DNA from 3 places in the Subtercola frigoramans genome. Region 3 is predicted to be linked to each of the others. Evidence: predicted binding sites of a transcription regulator. Region 3 holds the regulator's gene; each other region holds the start of a gene.
What was found. Region 3 encodes HrcA, which represses chaperone genes, less so after heat shock. Its sites were predicted from a motif close to TTNGCACTCGNNNNNNNCGAGTGCNAA; they were not measured.
Positions count from the first base shown of each region.

Region 1: the regulator HrcA is predicted to act here: its motif matches at 1,784-1,810, upstream of JOE66_RS01765 (Hsp20/alpha crystallin family protein).
Region 2: the regulator HrcA is predicted to act here: its motif matches at 5,343-5,369, upstream of groL (chaperonin GroEL).

Region 1 is NZ_JAFBBU010000001.1:359,297-366,354, reverse strand. Features, by position in the region: gene JOE66_RS01780 (hypothetical protein) at 1-373, opposite strand, end outside; gene JOE66_RS01775 (helix-turn-helix domain-containing protein) at 477-824, shown strand; gene JOE66_RS01770 (class II glutamine amidotransferase) at 837-1,697, opposite strand; gene JOE66_RS01765 (Hsp20/alpha crystallin family protein) at 1,867-2,298, shown strand; gene JOE66_RS01760 (NAD-dependent succinate-semialdehyde dehydrogenase) at 2,595-3,974, opposite strand; gene JOE66_RS01755 (TetR/AcrR family transcriptional regulator) at 4,191-4,760, shown strand; gene JOE66_RS01750 (NtaA/DmoA family FMN-dependent monooxygenase) at 4,878-6,239, shown strand; gene hxlA (3-hexulose-6-phosphate synthase) at 6,277-6,900, opposite strand; gene hxlB (6-phospho-3-hexuloisomerase) at 6,973-7,058, opposite strand, start outside.
Region 2 is NZ_JAFBBU010000001.1:1,152,153-1,159,210, reverse strand. Features, by position in the region: gene JOE66_RS05605 (response regulator transcription factor) at 33-722, shown strand; gene JOE66_RS05600 (HAMP domain-containing sensor histidine kinase) at 869-2,650, shown strand; gene JOE66_RS05595 (hypothetical protein) at 2,640-3,131, opposite strand; gene groL (chaperonin GroEL) at 3,677-5,296, opposite strand; gene JOE66_RS05585 (cold-shock protein) at 5,478-5,681, opposite strand; gene JOE66_RS05580 (LytR C-terminal domain-containing protein) at 5,842-6,390, opposite strand; gene JOE66_RS05575 (DUF3263 domain-containing protein) at 6,412-6,669, opposite strand; gene JOE66_RS05570 (GNAT family N-acetyltransferase) at 6,785-7,058, opposite strand, start outside.
Region 3 is NZ_JAFBBU010000001.1:2,406,176-2,413,233, reverse strand. Features, by position in the region: gene JOE66_RS11285 (coproporphyrinogen-III oxidase family protein) at 1-1,015, shown strand, start outside; gene JOE66_RS11280 (DUF4870 domain-containing protein) at 1,060-1,503, opposite strand; gene JOE66_RS11275 (DUF4870 domain-containing protein) at 1,601-2,035, opposite strand; gene hrcA (heat-inducible transcriptional repressor HrcA) at 2,276-3,298, shown strand; gene dnaJ (molecular chaperone DnaJ) at 3,401-4,516, shown strand; gene JOE66_RS11260 (16S rRNA (uracil(1498)-N(3))-methyltransferase) at 4,575-5,321, shown strand; gene JOE66_RS11255 (HIT domain-containing protein) at 5,387-5,746, shown strand; gene JOE66_RS11250 (PhoH family protein) at 5,733-6,821, shown strand; gene ybeY (rRNA maturation RNase YbeY) at 6,818-7,058, shown strand, end outside.

The sequences.
Region 1 (7,058 bases), 2.0 Mb from region 3:
GCGGCGCGAAGATCGCCCACAGCAGGGCGACATACGTCAGCACGAAGATCGTCGGCGTCACGAACTTGACGACGTTCGTGTACCCCGCCGATGCCACGATGCGCCGACTCACCGCACTCGAGCCACGCAGCGCGATCAGGTCATTGGCTATCGCCTGCGCTTCAGAGGCGGCAGAGAACTGGGCGAGAGCGCCGAGAATCCCCGTCGAGAGCAGAATGAGTGCCGCCGCAAGCCTGATCGGCGTCGGCTGGTGACCGAGCCCGGCCATCACGAGCCCCACGCTTGCCGTCAGCAGAACGATCGGCCCGAGCTGCGACAGGATGATGTGGAGCCTCGTCGTCGCCCACATCTGGTGAAGTTCGTGTTCGGTCATGCGCCAACCTCTTTCGTCAGTACCTGATGCGACCCTATTCCACCGGGGAGGCTGAGGCACCGCGTAGTCTGGGGCTTGACGGTCGCGAAACGAAGGGATGCCCGTGAAGAACGAACTCCAGCGCCATTTCGTCGCCGCGGCCGAACAACTGCACTTCGCCCACGCCGCGCGCTCAGAGGGCGTCTCGCGCGCGACCCTCGTCGCCTCGATCAAGGAGCTCGAGGCCGAACTCGGCTACCCGCTCTTCGACTACACCGCACCGACCACCACGCTCACGGCAGCGGGCAAGGCCCTCCTCGAGAAGGCTCAGGTCGAGCGGGCCAAGTCGGCAGCCAACGCCGCCGCGACCGTCGCGCCGCCCGGCGGCAAGGCGAAGGCGTCGAAGGGCAAAGGCCGAACGCCCGCCGTCAAGGGCGCGCCCCGGGTGGGCAAACGCCGCCAGTCGCGCTGACGGTGCGACGGGTCAGACGGCCGAAGCCATGAAGGGCTCGTGTCGGTACCCCGCATCATCGAGCACGACCACCGTCGACTCCGGCACCTCCAGGAACACGCCCGGCAGGTCGACCAGGGGTTCAGAGACGACCACCTGCGCGCTGACGCCGAAGTTCCGCAGATTCTCGGCGTCAGGGTACATCTCGCGGATGCTCGGAACGTCAGCAGAATGGAAGAGGGAGCGCGAGCGGCCCTCCGACGAGTAGCGGAACGCCCAGAGTGTCGACCCGTCAGAGACGGCGATCGTGCCCTGCATGGCGAACCTCACCCCGTGGTCGTGACCGACTGATTCGACCAGTTGCACCGCCTTCGTCATCGCACCGACAGGGTCGTCGTGCAGACCGAACGTCAGCGCGAGATGGAAGAGCACTTCGGAGTCGGTGGTGCCGTGCACGTGCGGGTACAGCGAGGGGTCGATTGCGAACGTGAGATCGCGTTTCGTCTCAGAGAACCCGGCGAGCGCACCGTTGTGCATGAACAGCCAGTTCTCGTAGCGGAACGGATGGCAGTTGGTCTGCTGGATGGGCGGCCCTGCCGCCGCGCGAACGTGGCTGAAGAAGAGGGGGCTCTCGACGGCACGGGTCAGCTCGCGCAGGTTCTCGTCGTGCCAGGCCGGCTCGATGCTGTGGAACACGGCCGGAATACTGCCAGCGACGGCACCTGTGGGGTACCAGCCGAACCCGAATCCGTCTCCGTTCACGGTCTCGGCGCCGAGCGGTGAATTCAGCGACTGGGCGACAAGGGAGTGCTGGGCATCCAGAATCAAGCGTGAAGGGTGAAGGGGTTCTCCCCGGTAGGCAAGCCAGCGGCACATCTCTGCAACTCCCTTCATCCGGACGACAGCACTGTCGGCCTCTCGCGGGCAGCAGCCCTCGATGGCTGCACACGTTACTCCGACAGGGTGGGAAGCGAAATGACTTGGCACTCTCACTAAGGGAGTGCTAAAATCTTTGCCACGTTGAGTCACAGGGACTCATGTTTACGAAAGGGGAATCCTCATCATGGCAATGTCTTTTGATCCTTTCAGCGAGCTCGACCGGCTGACCGGCAACCTGCTGCAGTTCCGCCCCGGCCCCCGGTTCATGCCTGTGGATCTCTATCGCGACGGCGACCAGTACCTGCTCAATGCCGACCTCCCCGGCGTCGACCCCGGATCGGTCGATGTCGACGTCGACGGGCAGCTCCTGACGATTCGCGCCCAGCGGACCGCCGCCGCCCACGAGGGGGTGAAGTGGCTGGCCCAGGAGAGGCCGAACGGAACCTATCTCCGGCAGTTCAGCCTCGGTGAAGGAATCGACTCGTCGCAGATCTCAGCCAGCTACGACAACGGCGTACTCTCGGTGACCATTCCGGTCAGCGAGAAGGCCAAGCCGCGAAAGATCGAAGTGAACACTGCGTCGAAAGCCGACAGCCAGAAGACGATCACCGTCTGATCGCCGCCCCGAGGCACGGCGGGGAAGGGGGCGGGGAACTTACGGCACCACACTCGTGGCGCACGACCCCGCCCCTCCCCTGCCGCAGGCGGAGGGTGCCACTGTTCCTTCAGCAGACACGGTGCTAATGAGGAGGTGACTACCGTTGACGGTTCGTACCACAATGATGGATGAACCACTGGGAGAGCGGTTCATCCAGCTGATCCTGAGCGAGAACGACCTCGTCAAGCTCGAGTTCGACTCGATCGTTCACGCGGCCTGATTCATCCGCCCGACTCATCCGCCTGACGCACGAGTCACGCCACTCTGATGAGCTTCTTGTTCACGAATTCCTCGAGCGCAAAACGACCCATCTCGCGGCCCGTGCCCGAGCGCTTCACGCCACCGAAAGGCAGTTCTGCGGCGTCGCCCAGCACCAGGTTGACCCACACCATGCCAGCGTCGATGGCATCGGCCACCCGCAGGGCCTGCACGTGGTCGGTGGTGTAGACGTAGGAGCCCAGGCCGAAGGTCGTGTCGTTCGCGAGCGCTACGGCCTCGTCTTCATTCGACACCCGGTAGAGCGCCGAAACCGGCCCGAAGAACTCTTCGCGGTAGGCCGCCATCTGCGGGGTGACATCAGCGAGCACCGCCGGTGGGAAGAAGTTGCCCGTCGCGGTGCCGCTGGCCAGAACCGTGGCACCCTCGGCGACGGCCCGGTCGAGCTGGGCCTGAAGGCGCTCGGTGGCCGCAGCAGATGAGAGCGGGCCGAGCAGCGTGCCCTCGACGAACGGGTCAGCGGGCTGGGCTGCAGTGAATGCCGCCGTGAACTTCGAAGCGAACTCCTCGTAGAGATCGTCGATGACGATGAACCGCTTGGCCGCGTTGCACGACTGCCCGTTGTTGTCGAGCCTGGCGTTCACCGCATCGGTGACCGCCGCATCCAGATCGTCGGTCGACAGCAGGATGAACGGGTCTGATCCGCCCAGCTCGAGCACGACCTTCTTGAGGTGTTTGCCCGCGAGCTCGGCAACGGCCGAGCCGGCACGCTCCGAGCCGGTGACCGAGACGCCGTGAACGCGGGGGTCGGCGATCACCACGGCAGACTGCTCATTGGTTGCGAAGATGTTGACGTAGACACCGGCGGGGGCGCCGACGCTGGCGGCGGCCTCGGCGAAGATGTTCGCGATCGCCTCGGCCGATTCGGGGCACTGCGGCGCGTGCTTCAGCAGGATCGTGTTGCCCACGATCACGTTCGGGCCCGCGAACCTCGCAACCTGGTAGTACGGGAAGTTCCACGGCATGATGCCCAGCAGCACACCCAGGCCAGAGCGGCGGATGATCGCCGAACCGGTGCCGTCGGCGAGCGCGATCGGCTCATCGGCGAGGTACTCTGCCCCGTTGTCGACGTAGTACTGGTAGATCGCTGCGGCGAAGTCGACTTCGCCCAGCGCCTGGTCGAGCGGCTTGCCCATCTCACGGACGGCACTGGCAGCGAGTTCTTCGCGCCGTTCGAGGTGCAGATCGGCCACCTTCTGAATGAGCGCGATGCGGGTGCCGAGGGGAACCTTTCGCGACCACGACTGGTACGCAGCGTCGGCTTCGCCGATCGCCTCGACCAGCGCCTCGTCGGTGATGGTGGGGTACTCGCGCAGGGTCTCCCCTGTCGAAGGATCTACAACGGCATAGTGGCTCATGAGTCAACGATCTTTCTTCGAAGCGGTCGAAATGGCTGCGTCGCCCATCGTATTGGCCGCAGGGCACCGCTGCCCAGAGCCACAGCCCACCGTTGTGAAACTTCACACTGAGCCGATCGGGAAGCACCGGCTGGCTACTGGCTCTTCGGCTCATACCCGCCGGTGACCGCGGGCGCGTCAGGTCTCGTCGCCGAGACTGCCGTGTAAGTTGCAGCTATGAAGCCCGAACGACAGCGACTGCTGGATCTGGTCATCGATCTCATCCTGCGGGTCGGTGTTCTCGACCTCAGCATGAGTGCGATCTCGCGCGAGATCGGCTCAAACAACCGCATGCTGCTCTACTACTTCGGCTCCCGCGAGAAGCTGCTCGACGAGGCCTGCGTGCGGGCATTCGTGCGCTTCCCGCGCCTCGAGACGATGTTCGCCCGCCTGCGTGGCGAGGGCGACCTGAACGAACGGCTCTATGCCGCCTGGGACGACCTTGCCGCGCCAGAGAACAGACCGTATCTCGTGCTGTTCTTCCAGCGCTTCGGTGCAGCAATGGGCGACCCCGAACGGTGGCGCAATGACCTGCACCCCTCCACGCATCGCTGGGCCGAAGACTTGGCCGAGATCTTCGTCGCAGAGGGGGCGGATGATCGTTCCGCCGCACTCTGGGGCACCCACTTGCTGGCAGTCTGGCGCGGAATGCAGTTCGCCCTGCTCGCCGATGCCGAACCCGCCAGCCTGCGCGAGTCCTATCGCGTCGGCGTGGATGCGCTGACCGAGGCCCTGCTTCAGCCCTGAACCGGTGCCGCCCTGCCAACGACCCGTCACACAAACGTGTCGCCTCTGAAATGCGCCGGAAATGCCAGCGGGACTAAAGTGAACTGAACTGTTCACTTTTATGCGCTGGGAAGAATCATGAAGAAGACACTCACGATCGGAATGTTCCACGTCACGAGGGCACGCCCGACTTGGAGGACCCCCGGCTTCGACGGCCCCGATTTCACCGATATCGAGTACTGGACCGACCTCGCCAAGGCCTGCGAGGCGAATGGTGCCGATTTTCTCTTCCTCGCCGACTCCTACGGCTATCCGACGGCCGACGACCAGGTGATCCCGAACGCGATCGAGCGTGACGTGAACTTCTCGACGATCGACCCCCAGATGCTCATCTCTGCGCTCGCCGCGGTGACCGAGCACATCGGCCTGGTCACGACCGTGTCGACGATGGTCGAGTCGCCTCCCGTTGTCACGCGGCAGTTCCGCACTCTCGACCACCTCTCGCGCGGGCGCGTCGGGTGGAACATCGTGACCGGCTCGGCCCAGGCCGCCTCGGCCCTGCTCTTCGGCGAGCCTCTCATGGCACACGCAGACCGCTACGCGAAGGCAGCCGACCACGTCGAGCTCTCGCTGAAGCTCTGGGAGGGTTCGTGGGAGCCGGATGCCTGGAAGCGCGACGCGGCCACCGGAGTCTGGGCCGACCCGACGAAGGTGCACGAGGTCGAGCACGACGGGCCGTACTTCCAGTCGACGGGCCTGCTCGTGACACCCCCCAGCCCGCAGGTGACGCCCACGCTGTTCCAGGCGGGTGCATCTGAGGCCGGCCGCGACCTGGCCGCCCGGTACGCCGAGGCCGTGTTCCTCGCTGCGGAGTCCAAGGCACTCGCCGACCAGATCTCCGACATCAGGCGCCGCGCCGTCGAATACGGCCGCGGGCCGGACGCCCTGCGGTGCCTCATCGCCGGTACCTTCCGGGTGGCCGACACGATGGAACAGGCCGTTGCCGAATACGAAGAGGCAATCGCTGCCGTCTCCCTCGAGGAGGCTGCCACGCTCTACTCGTACTTCACCGGAATCGACCTTCTCGCGCTCGACCCCGACAAGCCGATCCCCTCGGCCGCGGCATCAGGCGACAACGGTCGCACCAACGTCGAGAGGTTCCTCGGCCCGAGCGCCCCTACCGTTCGCGAGGTGCTCGAGGAGTTCCGTGCGAATGGCGTGATGGGCAAGCCGTTCCTCGGCTCGGCCGTCGAGGTGGCCGACCAGGCAGAGGCGATGATCGAGGAGACCGGTGCAGACGGGTTCCTCGTGCAACCCGACCCCGACGGCAGGAACGACCGTTTCTTCGCTGAGGTGATGCCGGAGCTCCGGCGTCGCGGGCTCATCAAGGAGTCGCTCGTCGGCACCACCCTCCGCGAGCACTTCTTCGGCGAGGGCCAGCGCACCCTTCCAGACAGCCACCCGGGAGCGCGTTTCCGCAGGTCCCGGGTGACGGTGTGATCCACGGAGCCGATTCGACGGGCCCTGTTGATCGGTGCTAGATGATTGCTGCGCGGATCTCAGCTGCGGCGGCTCCCACGTCGGGAGCGCCGTAGATGGCGCCGCCGGCCACTGCCACCAGGGCACCTGAGAGCTGAACCGAAGCGACGCTCGCGGCGTTTACGCCGCCGGCGACCGAGAATGGTACGCCAGCGGTTTCACCATCGCGGAGCAGCTTCGAGAAGGTGAAGCCCGGCTCGGCCTGCTCATCGAGACCGGCGTGCATCTCGACGAACTCGACGCCGAGAGCAACCACTTCCTTGGCCCGCTTGGGCTTGTCGGCGACACCGATGAGGTCGACAACGATTCCCTTTCCGTGCTTCTTCGCCGCTTTGACGGCGCCGATGATCGTGCTGTCTCCCGCCGAGCCGAGCACAGTGACGAGGTCAGCGCCGGCGGTGAAGGCGATGTCTGCTTCGAGTTCCCCTGCATCCATGGTCTTGAGGTCGGCGAAGACGATCTTGTCGGGGTGAGCCGCCTTGATCGCGGTGACGGCGGAGAGGCCGGCGCTCTTGATCAGCGGAGTGCCGAGTTCGAGGATGTCGACGTAGGGTGCGGCGGCCGCGGCGAGCTCGAGTGCGACCTCTGTGGTGAGGGTGTCCATGGCGAATTGCAGTTTCATTGTGTTCCTTCGTTGTGCGGGTGGTTTGTGGATGAAAAAGGTGGCTGAAGCGTGGGGGCTGACGCGGAGGGGCTATTCGATGTTGGCGTGCCGGGGCCAGAGTTCATCGGCACTCTGCCCGCTGCGCTTCCACAGGGAATCGAACAGGGCGTCTCCGA
Region 2 (7,058 bases), 1.3 Mb from region 3:
AAGCATTCAGCGTACCTGCAGATAATAGAGGCATGACCGGACCACGCATTCTCATTGTCGACGACGAGCCGAACATCCGCGACCTGCTCACCACCAGCCTGCGCTTCGCCGGCTTCGCGGTTCGAGCCGTCAGCAACGGAGCCCAGACCATTTCAGCAGTGCTCGAAGAAGAGCCAGACCTGATCATCCTCGACGTCATGCTGCCCGACATGAACGGCTTCGGCGTCACCAAACGCCTCCGTGCCGCCGGATACACCGCGCCCATTCTCTTTCTGACGGCCAAAGACGACACCGAAGACAAGATCACTGGTCTCACCGTGGGCGGCGACGACTACGTCACCAAGCCCTTCAGCCTCGACGAGATCGTGGCCCGCATCAAGGCGATTCTGCGTCGCACCATGCAGGCCGACGAAGATGCGATCATCCGTGCCGGTGAGCTCACCATGGACCAGGACACGCACGAGGTGTTCGTGGCCGACACCGCGATCGAGCTGAGCCCGACCGAGTTCAAGCTGCTGCGCTACCTCATGCTGAACCCCAACCGGGTGCTCTCGAAGGCCCAGATCCTCGACCACGTGTGGGAGTACGACTTCAACGGTGATGCCGGCATCGTCGAGTCGTACATCTCGTACCTTCGCCGCAAGCTCGACCAGTACTCCGAGGAGTCGTTGATCCAGACCAAGCGCGGTTTCGGCTACATGCTGAAGGTCAGCAAGGCCTGAGTTCATGCCGCGCCCGGTGGGCGCCGGGTTCGTGATGACTTCCCGACCAAGTGGTCTCCTGGCTCGTGCGTCACACGACTCGGCGGGACACAACAGGCGGGGCACATCATCTCCACAGCGACCACCGCGTAATCTGTTAGGCACTCATGGCCGTCACTCCCTCCACGTTCTGGAACTCGATCTCACTGCGCACCAAGATCACCGGTGTGACAGTGCTGATGCTGACGTTCGGGCTCATCATCGCCGGCATCGGAACGATGACCGTGCTGAGGTCGTACCTCCTGAACCAGGTGGATTCGCAGTTGCGCGGTGCCTACACCGACATCTCGCCCTTCCTCGGCTCCGGGGCGAGCGCCCTGCTGTTCAAGCTCGATGACGTCGAGTCGGCACCGAAGGAATACTACGTCGCCCTGATCGGGCCCAACGGCTCCGTCACCGTGAACAACTGGGGCTCGCAGCCCGCGTCGGAAGAGCCTTCTGTAACCGGTCTGCCCACGACACCATCCCTGGATGCCCAGGCACAGTCCCCCGTCTTCATCCTCTCGTCCACGGGCGGCAAGACCGAGTGGCACGCCGCCGTGCGCACAGTGGGCCTGCAGGACGGCAGCTACGGCACCCTCGTCATTGCTTCGTCGCTGGAGAAGACCGACAGCGTCACCACCACGTACCTCTCGATCTTTCTCGCCTTTGGGGTCGGCGTGGTCGTGCTCGGCGCCATGCTCACCCGGCTCCTGGTGAGCAGCACCTTCACTCCCCTGCGTGCCGTCGAGAAGACCGCCGCCGAGATCGCCAACGGAGACTTCAGCCAGCGTATGGCTGGTGACACCCCGAACACCGAGGTCGGCCGACTCAACCGTTCGCTCAACACCATGCTGAGCCGTATCGACACGGCCTTCACCGACAGGGCGAAGACCATCGACCAGATGAGGCGCTTCGTCGGCGATGCCAGCCATGAGCTGCGCACTCCCCTGGTGTCTGTTCGGGGGTATGCCGAGCTCTACCGCATGGGTGCGCTCCAGACCCCCGAAGAGGTCGCCAAGGCGATGGACCGCATCGAGAAGGAGGCGATCCGCATGGGCGCGCTCGTCGAAGACCTTCTCGAACTCGCCCGCCTCGACGAGACCCGGCCAATGAACCTCGAGCGCATCGACCTCGTACCGATCGCTGTCGACGCCGCGTTGGATGCCCGGGCCTCCAGCCCCGAACGTGTCGTGTCGATCATCCTGCCCCGTTCGTCGCAGCCGGTGAGCTTCGTGCCGGCGGTCGACTCTGCAACGAACCCACCGCTCGGTGATTCGGGCGACGCGGCACTCGCGGGGCCGAACTCACTGCCAGGCTCCGACGACAAGGCCAGCAACCTCACCGGGCCGATCGGATTCGCGGGCGCGACTCTTGCACGACTCAGGCGCCGGCCCCGCACCGGAGCGGTTGCGCCTGTCGACCCGAAGACGGGCGCTCCCGTCGAGCTGGTGCCCGCTGACGTCGCGCTCTCGAGCATCGATTCCGAGGACCGCGGCGGGGTCGCACCGATAGTCATGGCAGACGAGAACAAGATCCGGCAGGTCGTTGCGAATCTCATCGGCAACGCTCTGCGATTCACCCCGTCAGACAGCCCGATCGAGGTGTCGATCCAGGTCGACGAGGCTCGCCGCGTGGCCATTCTCGACGTCATCGACCACGGCGAGGGAATCCCGTCGCAGATTCGCGAGAAGATCTTCCAGCGCTTCTGGCGTGCGGACTCCTCCCGCACCCGCGAGACGGGAGGAAGCGGCCTCGGGCTCGCCATCGTGTCATCGATCATCGCGGCCCACCACGGCACCGTTGAGGCCGTCGAGACCACGGGAGGCGGCGCAACATTCCGCGTCACCCTGCCCCTGGCCCCGATCGTCGTCTCCTCTGCTCCGGGCACAGCAGCAGCTATCGCCTGAGCGAAACCCGGCCAGTGGGCCCGGCAACCGCCGATCCGACAGCACCCTGCCCCACTGACTGCCGAACCGTCGATCCGTCAGTGGAGCGTGCTGAACCGCGTCCGTCTTCGCCTGTAGAACGGTCTGCGACGATGACCCCGGCGTCGCGATAGGCCGCAGCTCGCCACGATGTCGCCGTGTCGTCGATCACGACTTCACCCACGACGCCACCCAGGGTCTCGTTCACCACCTCAGGCACGAAGAGCGCTCCCGCTGCCGAGAACGAGCGGTTGCCCGATCGGATCAGCGCAGCGCCCCAGACCTCGGGATGGGGTATGTCGGGGTGAACCAGCAGGCAGCGGAGCTCGACAGGATGCACGGCGAACGCCGGCCCCCACCACACGGCGCTGGCGACAATGGCGTCATCGAGCAACGCCAGCCACGTCCAATCGCGACGGAATTCACCCGTCGCCAGGCCGCGACCGTACGCTTCTGCGCTCATATGCGCTGAGCCATCTAGGCCGGTATGAAAAAATTGCAGTACCGACGAATCGTCAGCACGAAGAGATTGTCTGAACACGAGAAACTTCCTCCAGAAGAAATGTGAACGTTGGAGGCGCTTCCCAGTGCGACGATGGCCGCTAGTGTGCGGGCAGGTGTCCCAGGGGAAGCGCCGTGTGAGCTGCAGTCATAGCTGCTCGCTTCGCGATGTCTCTCTGTGCAATCATCGGGCTCACCTCCCCTTTCATTTCTGAATCTCTGTCAATCTGTACGGCAACTGCCGCGGTGCTCCAACCTACCCGCTCCCCCGCCCCCAGGCAAGCACCCCGCCACATTCCCCGATGCGGGGCGAGGTCGATTCGGATGCGGCGCAGAATGGAAGGCTGCAGAGCGAGGTCGAAAGGAAGCGGCGGCGTGTACGTCGCTTCCTTTGTCGCCCGGGGAAACAACGACGGAACCGCAAAGTTCTCCCAGCATGCGCCGCCGGGGCGGCGGCGCATAGAAAAGCGGGCCGGCCCGAAGGCCGACCCGCTTTTCGCAGCTAAATCAGAAGTCCATGCCACCGCTGGGGTCGCCGACCGGAGCGGGGTGACGCTCCGGCTTGTCAGCGACCACAACCTCTGTGGTCAGGAACAGACCGGCGATGGATGCAGCGTTCTGCAGGGCAGAGCGCGTCACCTTCACCGGGTCGTTGATTCCGGCAGCCAGCATGTCGACGTACTCGCCGGTTGCGGCGTTCAGGCCCCATCCGACGGGCAGGTTGCGTACCTTCTCGGCGACAACACCGGGCTCGAGGCCCGCGTTGACAGCGATCTGCTTGAGCGGGGCGTCGATCGCAACCTTCACGATGTTCGCGCCGGTCGCTTCGTCACCGGTCAGCGTGAGCTTCTCGAATGCGGTCTTGCCAGCCTGGATCAGGGCGACGCCACCACCGGCGACGATGCCCTCTTCGACGGCAGCCTTGGCGTTGCGCACTGCATCCTCGATGCGGTGTTTGCGCTCCTTGAGCTCGACCTCGGTCGCAGCTCCGGCCTTGATGACAGCAACGCCACCGGCGAGCTTCGCGAGACGCTCCTGGAGCTTCTCACGGTCGTAGTCGCTGTCGGTGTTCTCGATCTCGTTGCGGATCTGCTGCACGCGACCGGCGATGAGCTCGGCGTCGCCGGCACCTTCGACGATGGTGGTCTCATCTTTGGTGATGACGACCTTGCGTGCGCGGCCCAGGAGGTCGAGCGTGACGTTCTCGAGCTTCAGGCCGACCTCTTCTGAGATGACCTGTCCGCCGGTGAGGATGGCGATGTCCTGCAGCTGCGCCTTGCGACGGTCGCCGAAGCCGGGAGCCTTGACGGCAACCGACTTGAAGATGCCGCGGATCTTGTTGACGACGAGCGTGGCGAGTGCTTCGCCATCGACGTCTTCAGCGATGATGAGCAGCTGCTTGTTGGCCTGGATGACCTTGTCGACGATCGGCAGCAGGTCTTTGATCTGCGAGACCTTCGAGTTGACGATCAGGATGTAGGGGTCTTCGAAGACGGCTTCCTGGCGGTCGGGGTCGGTGACGAAGTACTGCGACAGGTAACCCTTGTCGAAGCGCATGCCCTCGGTCAGCTCGAGCTCGGTGCCGAACGTGTTCGACTCCTCGACGGTGACAACACCCTCTTTGCCGACCTTGTCGATCGCCTCAGCGATCAGTGCGCCGATCTCGGTGTCACCGGCAGAGATCGATGCGGTTGCCGCGATCTCTTCCTTGGTCTCGATCTCTTTGGCGTTCTTGACGAGCTCGGCGATGACGGCTGCAACAGCCTTCTCGATGCCCTTCTTCAGGCTGATCGGGTCTGCGCCGGCTGCGACGTTGCGCAGGCCTTCGCGAACCAGCGCCTGAGCGAGGACCGTGGCGGTCGTCGTTCCGTCGCCGGCAACGTCGTCAGTCTTCTTTGCGACCTCTTTGACCAGCTCGGCGCCGATCTTCTCGTAGGGGTCGTCAAGTTCGATCTCTTTGGCGATGGACACACCATCGTTCGTGATGGTGGGCGCACCCCACTTCTTCTCGAGGACGACGTTGCGACCGCGCGGGCCAAGCGTGACCTTGACGGCGTCAGCCAAAATGTTGAGTCCACGCTCGAGGCCGCGTCTGGCCTCTTCGTCGAAAGCAATAATCTTTGCCATGTGTGTTTCTCGTCCCTCCCGGGCGTCATGAAAGATTCATAAAGGTCTAGCACTCAGGTAGTGCGAGTGCTAAGACCAATACTGGCACTCGACAGGGCCGAGTGCAAGTGACACCCCAGAAGGACGACGGTTTCGATAGCGCTGTGCGCTACTCAACCAACGATCACGTGAGATTTCGAAGTCACGCCAGGCGTACCGACTCGGCCTGCGGACCCTTCGACCCCGTTCCCACTTCGAAGATCACCTGCTGGCCCTCTTCGAGAACCTTGTATCCCCCCATGTCGATCGCGGAGTAGTGAACGAACACATCCTGTCCGCCCCCTTCCACCGTGATAAAGCCGTAGCCTTTTTCAGCGTTGAACCACTTGACGGTTCCGTTCGCCATTGTTACTCCCAGTTGCTGTGTTGCTCACCATCATTTCGGGCGAAATGATCCGTTTCACAAGTAAAACGGTGCATTCGGCGAAATCGCGATCACGTGACGACAATTCAACAAGAATTAAACACGCACGAAATACGGCACCCCCGCAGAAGGGGTATCCGGGCTATTCGGTGTAGTCGGCGCCGAGAACAGCAGTGAGATCCGCGCCGGCAAACTGGTCGGACTGCGCCACAGCTATTCCACCAAGTGTTGCAGCCAGGCCCTTGGCCGCGCCCTCGTTCTCTGCCTTCGCGTAATAGACCGTCGACGTGGCCACATCGGAGGCGCTCGCGTTCGCCTCGGCTCCCACCGACCATCCATCGGCCGTCGCCCGCGTGCCGGCTCGCGTCGCGAGCCCTTCGACCCCTGCACCGTTCAGGATGGTCACCGTGAGCTTCGGGTCTATAGTGGGCGTCGCGGTGGGGGTGGGCACAGGCGTGTCGGCGGCGACAGTCGAGGAGCCGCCCGCACTGGTGCCACCGCTGGTGAACTGGATCCCGTTGTTCACAACGAACAGGCCGACGACCCCGAGGCCGACGAGCAGCCCGGTTGCCAGGGCGGCCCAGGCGAACGTCACCCATCCACGGCCCTTGGGCCGGGGTCCGCGGTGCACACCCCTGCGGATGCCGTCTGCAGGAATTCGGTCGAACGAATCGCGTGGTTCTGAAGCCATGGAAGGGTGGGGCTGCCGTTCTTATTCGCCAGGCGAGAGCAGGCGAGCCGACCGGGCTGCCATTCGGGTGTCTCTCACGCGCTGGAGTCGTTTGATGAGCATGGGATCAAAGGTCAGGGCTGCCGAAGAATCTGTGAGCGCCGCGACAATCTGGTAATAGCGGGTCGGTGAGAGACCGAATTCATCGCGAACGGCCTGCTCCTTCGCGCCGGAGTGCTGCCACCAGACTCGCTCGAATTCGAGAATCCGGCGGTCACGGTCACTGAGGATCGAATCCATAACCGCGCGCCACCTCTCTCGACTCGACTGGCTTGCGACTGCCTGCGATGGCTCATTCTAGAGCGCGGCCGCTTGGCATCCGGTGTGTACACGCCCAGCGAACGACCCGGCGGCCTCAGGAACCGGAGCGACCTGCCCGGTACATGGAGGTGTGCACGATTCCTGCTTCGTCGTAGTCTTCGCCGAATCGTTCGAAGCCGAAGCCTGCGTAGAGGGGCGCAATGTAACTCTGGGAGTGGAGCAACAGTGCCTCATGGCCGAACTGGCCGATCACATCGGTGAGCAGGCGCTGGGCGAGCCCCCGCCCGCGGAAGGCCGGCGCCACGACGACACGGCCGATGAGCCTCGTGGCGTCGAGGTACTCGGGAGTGGCGTCTTCGATCACCCGG
Region 3 (7,058 bases):
CTTCGGTGGCGGCACACCGACCCTCTTGCCCAGCCACCAGGTCATCGACATGCTCGACGCCGTGCGCTCGACCTGGGGCCTCGAGCCCGGCGCCGAGGTCACGACCGAAGCCAACCCCGATTCAGTGGATGCCCGATACCTGAACGAACTCGCCGAAGCCGGGTTCACACGGGTCAGCTTCGGCATGCAGTCTGCCGTACCGCACGTGCTCCGAACACTCGACCGCACGCACACGCCCGAACGGGTTCCCCAGGTCGTTCAGTGGGCACGGGCCGCCGGCCTGCAGGTCAGCGTCGATCTCATCTACGGAACCCCGGGGGAGAGCCTCGACGACTGGGAGATATCGCTCGACGCCGCGCTGCAGCTCGAACCCGACCATCTCTCGGCCTACGCCCTGATCGTAGAGCAGGGCACCAAGCTCGCGAGACAGATCCGCTCTGGCGTGTACCCCGAGCCTGACGACGACCTCGAAGCCGACATGTACGAGCTTCTGGATGCCCGGCTCCGCTCGCACGGTTACGAGTGGTACGAGGTGAGCAACTGGGCGCGCGGATCGGGTCGCGGGCCACGAGCCGGCGCGGCCCCCGTCACGTCCAGCCACACCGTGCTCGACTCGGAGTACGAGTCTCACAGGTCACGCCACAACCTCGCCTATTGGCAGGGTCACGACTGGTGGGGCATCGGCCCGGGTGCCCACAGCCATGTCGGCGGCACGAGGTGGTGGAACGTCAAGCACCCGGCGGCCTACGCCGAGCGGATGCTCTCTGGACTGTCGCCGGCGGCTGGCCGGGAGACGCCCGACGCCGAAGCACGCGAGTTGGAGCGGATTCTGCTGCAGGCGCGAATCCGCCACGGGCTCCACATCTCCTCGCTCGGCGAGGTAGCGCGGCGCGAAGTGGCTGGACTCATCGCAGACGAGTTGATCGTTCCGAAGTCGGCGTTCGAGGGCACCATCGAGTTGACAGTGCGCGGTCGCCTGCTGGCAGACGCTGTGGTCAGGCGACTCACCGCCTGACCTGCTCGGTCTGTGGCGAGGTTCGACACTCTACCCGAGGGTGATCAGTGAACGAACGGGATCGCGCTCCAGGCTGGGTAGGTGTACAACTCGCCCCTGTTGGCCGCGATCGCTGCCATGATGCTGAAGACGATGACGAGCACGGCGCCGCCGAGAGCCGCGACCAGGCCGATGATCAGGATCGGGATGCCGATGAGCACGATCAGCAGGAATGAGCCGATCATCGTCACGATGGCCGCCGCCACCTGCAGGAGGATCATCGTGATCTGGAAGTTCAGCGCTGTACGGGTGTGATCCCGAACGAACAGCCCCCGGTCTTTGAGCACCAGAAAACCGATGAGCGACGGGAGCACACCGAATACGATCCCGCCGACGTGGATGAGCGTCGCCCAGAGTCGCTGGTCGCTCGGGTTCAGCGGCAGCGCAGGTGCGTACTGCTGCGGGGCGAGCGGCACGGGCGGCTCGGAGGCGGGAGGCGGGTACGTCACCCCTGCAGCTTAAACGACGGAGCGCCCCCCGCGATAGAGCCCAATGGGAGGGGCGCTCGGATGTCGGATGAATGCCGGCAGTGGGGGAGTTCTCCCGCTACTTGATCCAGCGGTAGTTCAGCGGGTAGCGGTAGGTGCCTCCGCCGTTGACCTTGACCCCACCGATGATCGCAAAGATCAGGTTCACGATGAGTACGGCGAACACGAGCAAGCCGAACAGCAGGCCGATAAAGGGAATGATTTGCAGGATGTTCAGCACGACCACAGCCCCGGTCACGTTGATGGTCCAGTTGAGCGCTTCCTTGCTCTCCTGGTTGACCAGCGGGCCGCGGTCCTTGAAGACGAGGTAGATGACCAGGGCAGGAATCAACAGGATGATGTTGCCGAAGTGAGCGAGCGACGCCCACAGTTTGTCGTCTGATTGCGACAAGGGTGCGGCGGGTGCGGCCGCGTAGCCCTGTGCGGGTGGCGGAGGCGGGACGGGCTGACCCGAAGTGGGGTCATACGGCGGGGTTGCGTTGGGATCAGACATTTTCGTGTGCGCCTTTCAGACGAATGTGGAAAAAAGCGATCTGCTTCTCTGTCACAGTGAGCGTGAATCGATCCCCTTCACCCAGTGGGGCGCGCCGAACACGTTCAAGCACAAGATACTGCGAGGTGCCCACGCGAGGCAATGATCTTTACTCAGCGTGTCGTAATCTGCGCGCGATATATAATTGGCACTCTGATCATCGGAGTGCTAAACACGAGTTCGAGGAAGGCGGCATCGTTCATGGTTTCTGAACGCAGCCTCGAAGTTCTGCGTGTCATCGTCCACGACTATGTCGCGTCGCGGGAGCCTGTGGGGTCGAAGTCGATCGTCGACCGCCATTCCTTCGGCGTGTCGGCAGCAACAATCCGCAACGATATGGCCCTTCTCGAAGAAGAAGAGTTGATCGTTGCTCCACACACCTCGTCCGGTCGCATTCCCACTGACAAGGGCTACCGCCTCTTCGTCGATCATCTCGCCGACCTGAAGCCGCTCTCTGGTGCGCAACGGCAGGCGATCGAGACCTTCCTCGGCTCCTCCGTCGACCTCGACGACGTCCTGGCGCGCACGGTTCGATTGCTCTCGCAGCTCACGCAGCAGGTGGCCATGGTGCAGTACCCGTCGCTCTCGCAGGCACGCGTCAGGCACGTCGAACTCGTGGCTCTTGCTCCTACGCGGCTGCTGTCGGTCGTCATCACCGACACCGGCCATGTCGAACAACGCATCGTCGAGGTTCCCCCCGACACCGATGAGGCGTTCCTGGCAGACGTGCGTGCCCGGGTGAACTCAGCGATCGCGGGGCTCGGCCTCGACGAAGCCGCGGGTGCACTCGCGATCTTCCCGGCGCAGTTCGCACCCGGAAGGGCATCTGCCGTGGCGATGATCACGACGGTTCTCGCCGAGCAGGTGGCTGCAAACCGTCAGGAGAAGCTTCTCATTGCCGGTGCGGCCAACCTGGTTCGAACCGAAGGCGACTTCGCTGGGAGCGTACTCCCCGTGCTCGAAGCCGTGGAGGAGCAGGTGGTGCTGTTGCGGCTGTTCAGCGAGATGCAGGCAGACCAGTTCGGAATGTCGGTGAGCATCGGCAGGGAGAACGCCTCCTTCGGCCTGGCGGAGACCTCGGTGCTTGCCAGCGGGTACAGTTCCGCGGGCGGTGCGGTGGCACGGCTCGGGGTCCTCGGCCCGACGAGAATGGACTACTCCACCAACATCGCAGCCGTGCGTGCTGTCGCACGGTACCTCTCCAAGAGCCTCGGAGAGGCGTGATCCAGCCCTCCCAGGCGCCTCTGATGCGTGCGCGCAGCGTCAGAACCACCCGATTCCCACAGCCCACACCACATTCCGCAACAAACAAAGGAGAAGCCCTTCGTGGCTGACCACTACGACGTTCTCGGAGTCGAGCGAACCGCGACGACAGACGAGATCAAGAAGGCCTACCGACGTCTGGCCCGAGAGCTCCACCCCGACGTGAATTCGAGCCCCGACGCCGAAGAACGGTTCAAGTCCGTCACTCACGCCTACGACGTTCTCAGCGACCCCGGGCAGCGACAGTCCTATGATCGAGGGCCTCAGGCCGGCTTCGGCGGGGGTGGGGGCGGCGCCCAGGGCTTCGGTGGCTTCGGCGACATCTTCGAGACCTTCTTCGGTGGCCAGCAGGGCCAGAGCAGGGGCCCCCGGTCCCGTGCCGAACGGGGTCAGGATGCCCTGCTCCGCGTTGAGGTCGACCTCGGTGAGGTCATCTTCGGCACCCATCGTGACCTCGAGGTCGACACCGCCATTCTCTGCGAGACCTGCAACGGCACCTGCGCCCAGCCAGGCACGCATGAAGTCACCTGCGACATCTGCCATGGCACCGGCCAGATCTCGCGCACGGTGCGTTCGCTGCTCGGCAACGTCATGACGAGCTCACCCTGTGGCACCTGCCGCGGCTACGGAACGATCATCCCGAACCCGTGTGTCACCTGCCAGGGCCAGGGCCGCGTGCGCTCGCGACGTGTCATCCCCGTCGACATTCCTGCGGGAGTCGACACCGGTCTTCGCCTCCAGATGCCGTCGCAGGGTGAAGTCGGCCCGGCCGGCGGCCCGCAGGGCGACCTCTACCTCGAAGTGAAGGTGCGTCACCACGATGTCTTCAGTCGCAACGGCGACGACCTGCTCTGCACTCTCGAGGTGCAGATGTGGGACGCGGTGCTCGGCACGAACACCGTGGTCAAGGCGCTCGACGGCGACGTCGAGATCGAACTGAGGGCGGGCATCCAGAGCTCTGAGGTGGTCACGGTGAAGTCGCGTGGGGTGACCAAGCTGCGCGGTGGAGGTCGCGGTGACCTGAAGATCGGCATCCAGGTCGTCACGCCGACCAAGCTCGACCACAAACAGAAAGACCTGGTCAAGCAGCTTGCTGCGGCTCACAAGTACCCGTCGCCGACGCTCGGGCAGTTCCAGCAGGGCCTGTTCTCGAAGCTCCGCGACAGGTTCATGAACTGAGCAGGCGAAAGCGGAGGCTCCTGCGGCGAGTATCGCAGGCGCGGATAGGATTCTGCAGGTGAGTTCTCTCTTTCTGCGCGATGACCTTGCTGCTGTGCCACACGACGTCGGCGATGTGGTTGCGCTCCACGGTGATGAGGCGAAGCACGCTGTCACCGTGAACCGGCTGCGCGTCGGCCAGCACACCTCCATCGGCGACGGCCGCGGCCTGGTCGTGCATGGGCCGGTCGTCGGAGCTTCTGGGTCCGAGCTCACGATCGCGGTCACCGAGGTCACAGAAGAACGGATGCCCGGACCCTCGGTCTGGCTGGTGCAGGCCTTGGCGAAGGGCGACCGCGATGAGCTCGCCATCCAGGCCGCGACAGAACTCGGCGTCGCCGGGGTCGTGCCGTGGAGCGCCGACCGCTCGGTGTCGCGTTGGGCCGGTGCCAAAGTGGCGAAAGGCGTCGAGCGCTGGCGGAGTATCGTTCGCGAGGCGGCGAAACAGTCCATTCGCGCGTGGGTTCCCGATGTCGCAGAATTGCACTCGACGCGCGATCTCGTGAGACTGGCGGGCTCCACCCGCATGCTCCTTCTCGAGCCGACGGCGAGCCAAGCACTCACCGACTTCTCACTCGACGGTGAGGATGCGGAGTCCGACCTCGTTCTCGTCGTGGGGCCTGAGGGTGGCATCAGCGTCGGGGAACTTGAGGCCTTGACTCGCGCGGGAGCAGTGCCCGTGCGGCTCGGAAGCACGATTCTGCGCACGTCGACAGCCGGACCTGCGGCGCTCGCAGTGCTCAATGCCAGGCTGGGCCGCTGGTAGGACGCGCACCCGGACCGGCGCACGCACGCGGGCCGGCTGTCAGGTGCCCGGCTTAAGATGGAGTCATGCCAGTTCCTGCCGAGCCGTCCATCTTCAGCCGCATTGTGGCCCGCGAGATCCCCGCGAACATCTATGCCGAAACAGACACGCTGATCGCGATCGCCGACATCGCACCCAAGGCGCCGGTGCACATTCTCATTGTGCCGAAGTCGGAGGGCTACGCAAACGTCGTAGAGCTGGCCGCAGGCGACCCCGGGCTTCTCGCTGAGATGATCGCCCTCGCGGCCCAGCTCGCCGCTGAACACGCCGACGGTGACTTCCGACTGGTGTTCAACACCGGCGCGGGCGCAGGGCAGACGGTGTTCCATGTTCACGCCCACCTGCTTGCCGGTTCTCTCGAAGAGGGTTCCCTTGCCGGGTTCTGAAAGCATTCCGGGTTCAGGCAGAAGCGCTGCCGAGGCCGTGATCCACGTCGACGGGCTGGCCATGGTCAGGTTGCTCGGCCCGCAAGACCGTCTCGTGACCTTGGTCGAGAAGCAGTTCCCGAGCGTGAGCCTGCACAGTCGGGGAAATGAGATCACGCTGACGGGCCCTTCCGCAGACGTCGAAGCGGCAGAACGCCTTGTCGAAGAACTGGTGCAGATGGTCAGGGCTGGCAACGACGAATTGACCGAGATCGAAGTGACTGCATCGGCGCGCATGCTCGACTCAGACCGTTCATCGAGCCCGTCAGACACGCTCGGCCAGCCGATTGTCACCACGCGCGGCAAGACGGTTCGGGCCAAGACCCCCGGGCAGAAGGACTACGTCGACGCGATCGACGAGAACACCATCGTGTTCGGCATCGGACCGGCGGGAACGGGCAAGACGTACCTCGCCATGGCCAAGGCCGTGCAGGCACTTCAGCGCAAGGAGGTCAACCGCATCATCCTGACGCGGCCGGCCGTCGAGGCGGGCGAACGCCTCGGCTACCTCCCCGGCTCACTCACAGACAAGATCGACCCCTACCTGAGGCCGCTCTTCGACGCCCTGAACGAGATGCTCGACCCCGAGATCGTGCCCAAGCTCATGGCCACCGGCGCCATCGAGGTCGCCCCGCTGGCCTACATGCGCGGCCGCACCCTCAACGACTCGTTCATCGTGCTCGACGAGGCACAGAACACGACACCCGAACAGATGAAGATGTTCCTGACGCGTCTCGGTTTCGGGTCGCGCATGGTCATCACGGGCGACATCACCCAGATCGACCTTCCTCTCGGTACGAGTGGACTGCAGGTGGTTCGCGGTGTGCTCGACGGTATCGACGACATCCACTTCGCTACCCTGACGAGTGACGACGTCGTGCGGCACACCCTTGTGGGCCAGATCGTTGACGCCTATACCCGGTTCGACCAGATTCAGCTCGCAGGCCGAAACCGTGCCGCTGAGCGTCGCGCAGGAGCCACGGCCTCTGCGTCGACCGATTCCCGACACCCGAGCACACAGAGAGATCGCCCGTGAGCATTGAAGTGAACAACGAATCGTCGATTCCGGTCGACGAAGAGGCGCTGCTGCGCCTGGCCAGCTACGCGCTCGAGCAGATGCACGTGCATCCTGACGCCGAACTCGCGATCGTGCTGGTCGACGAGGCGGCGATGGAGCAGCTTCACGTGCAGTGGATGGACGAACCGGGCCCGACAGACGTGCTGAGCTTCCCGATGGACGAGTTGCGACCGGGTACTGAAGAAGCCCCGACGC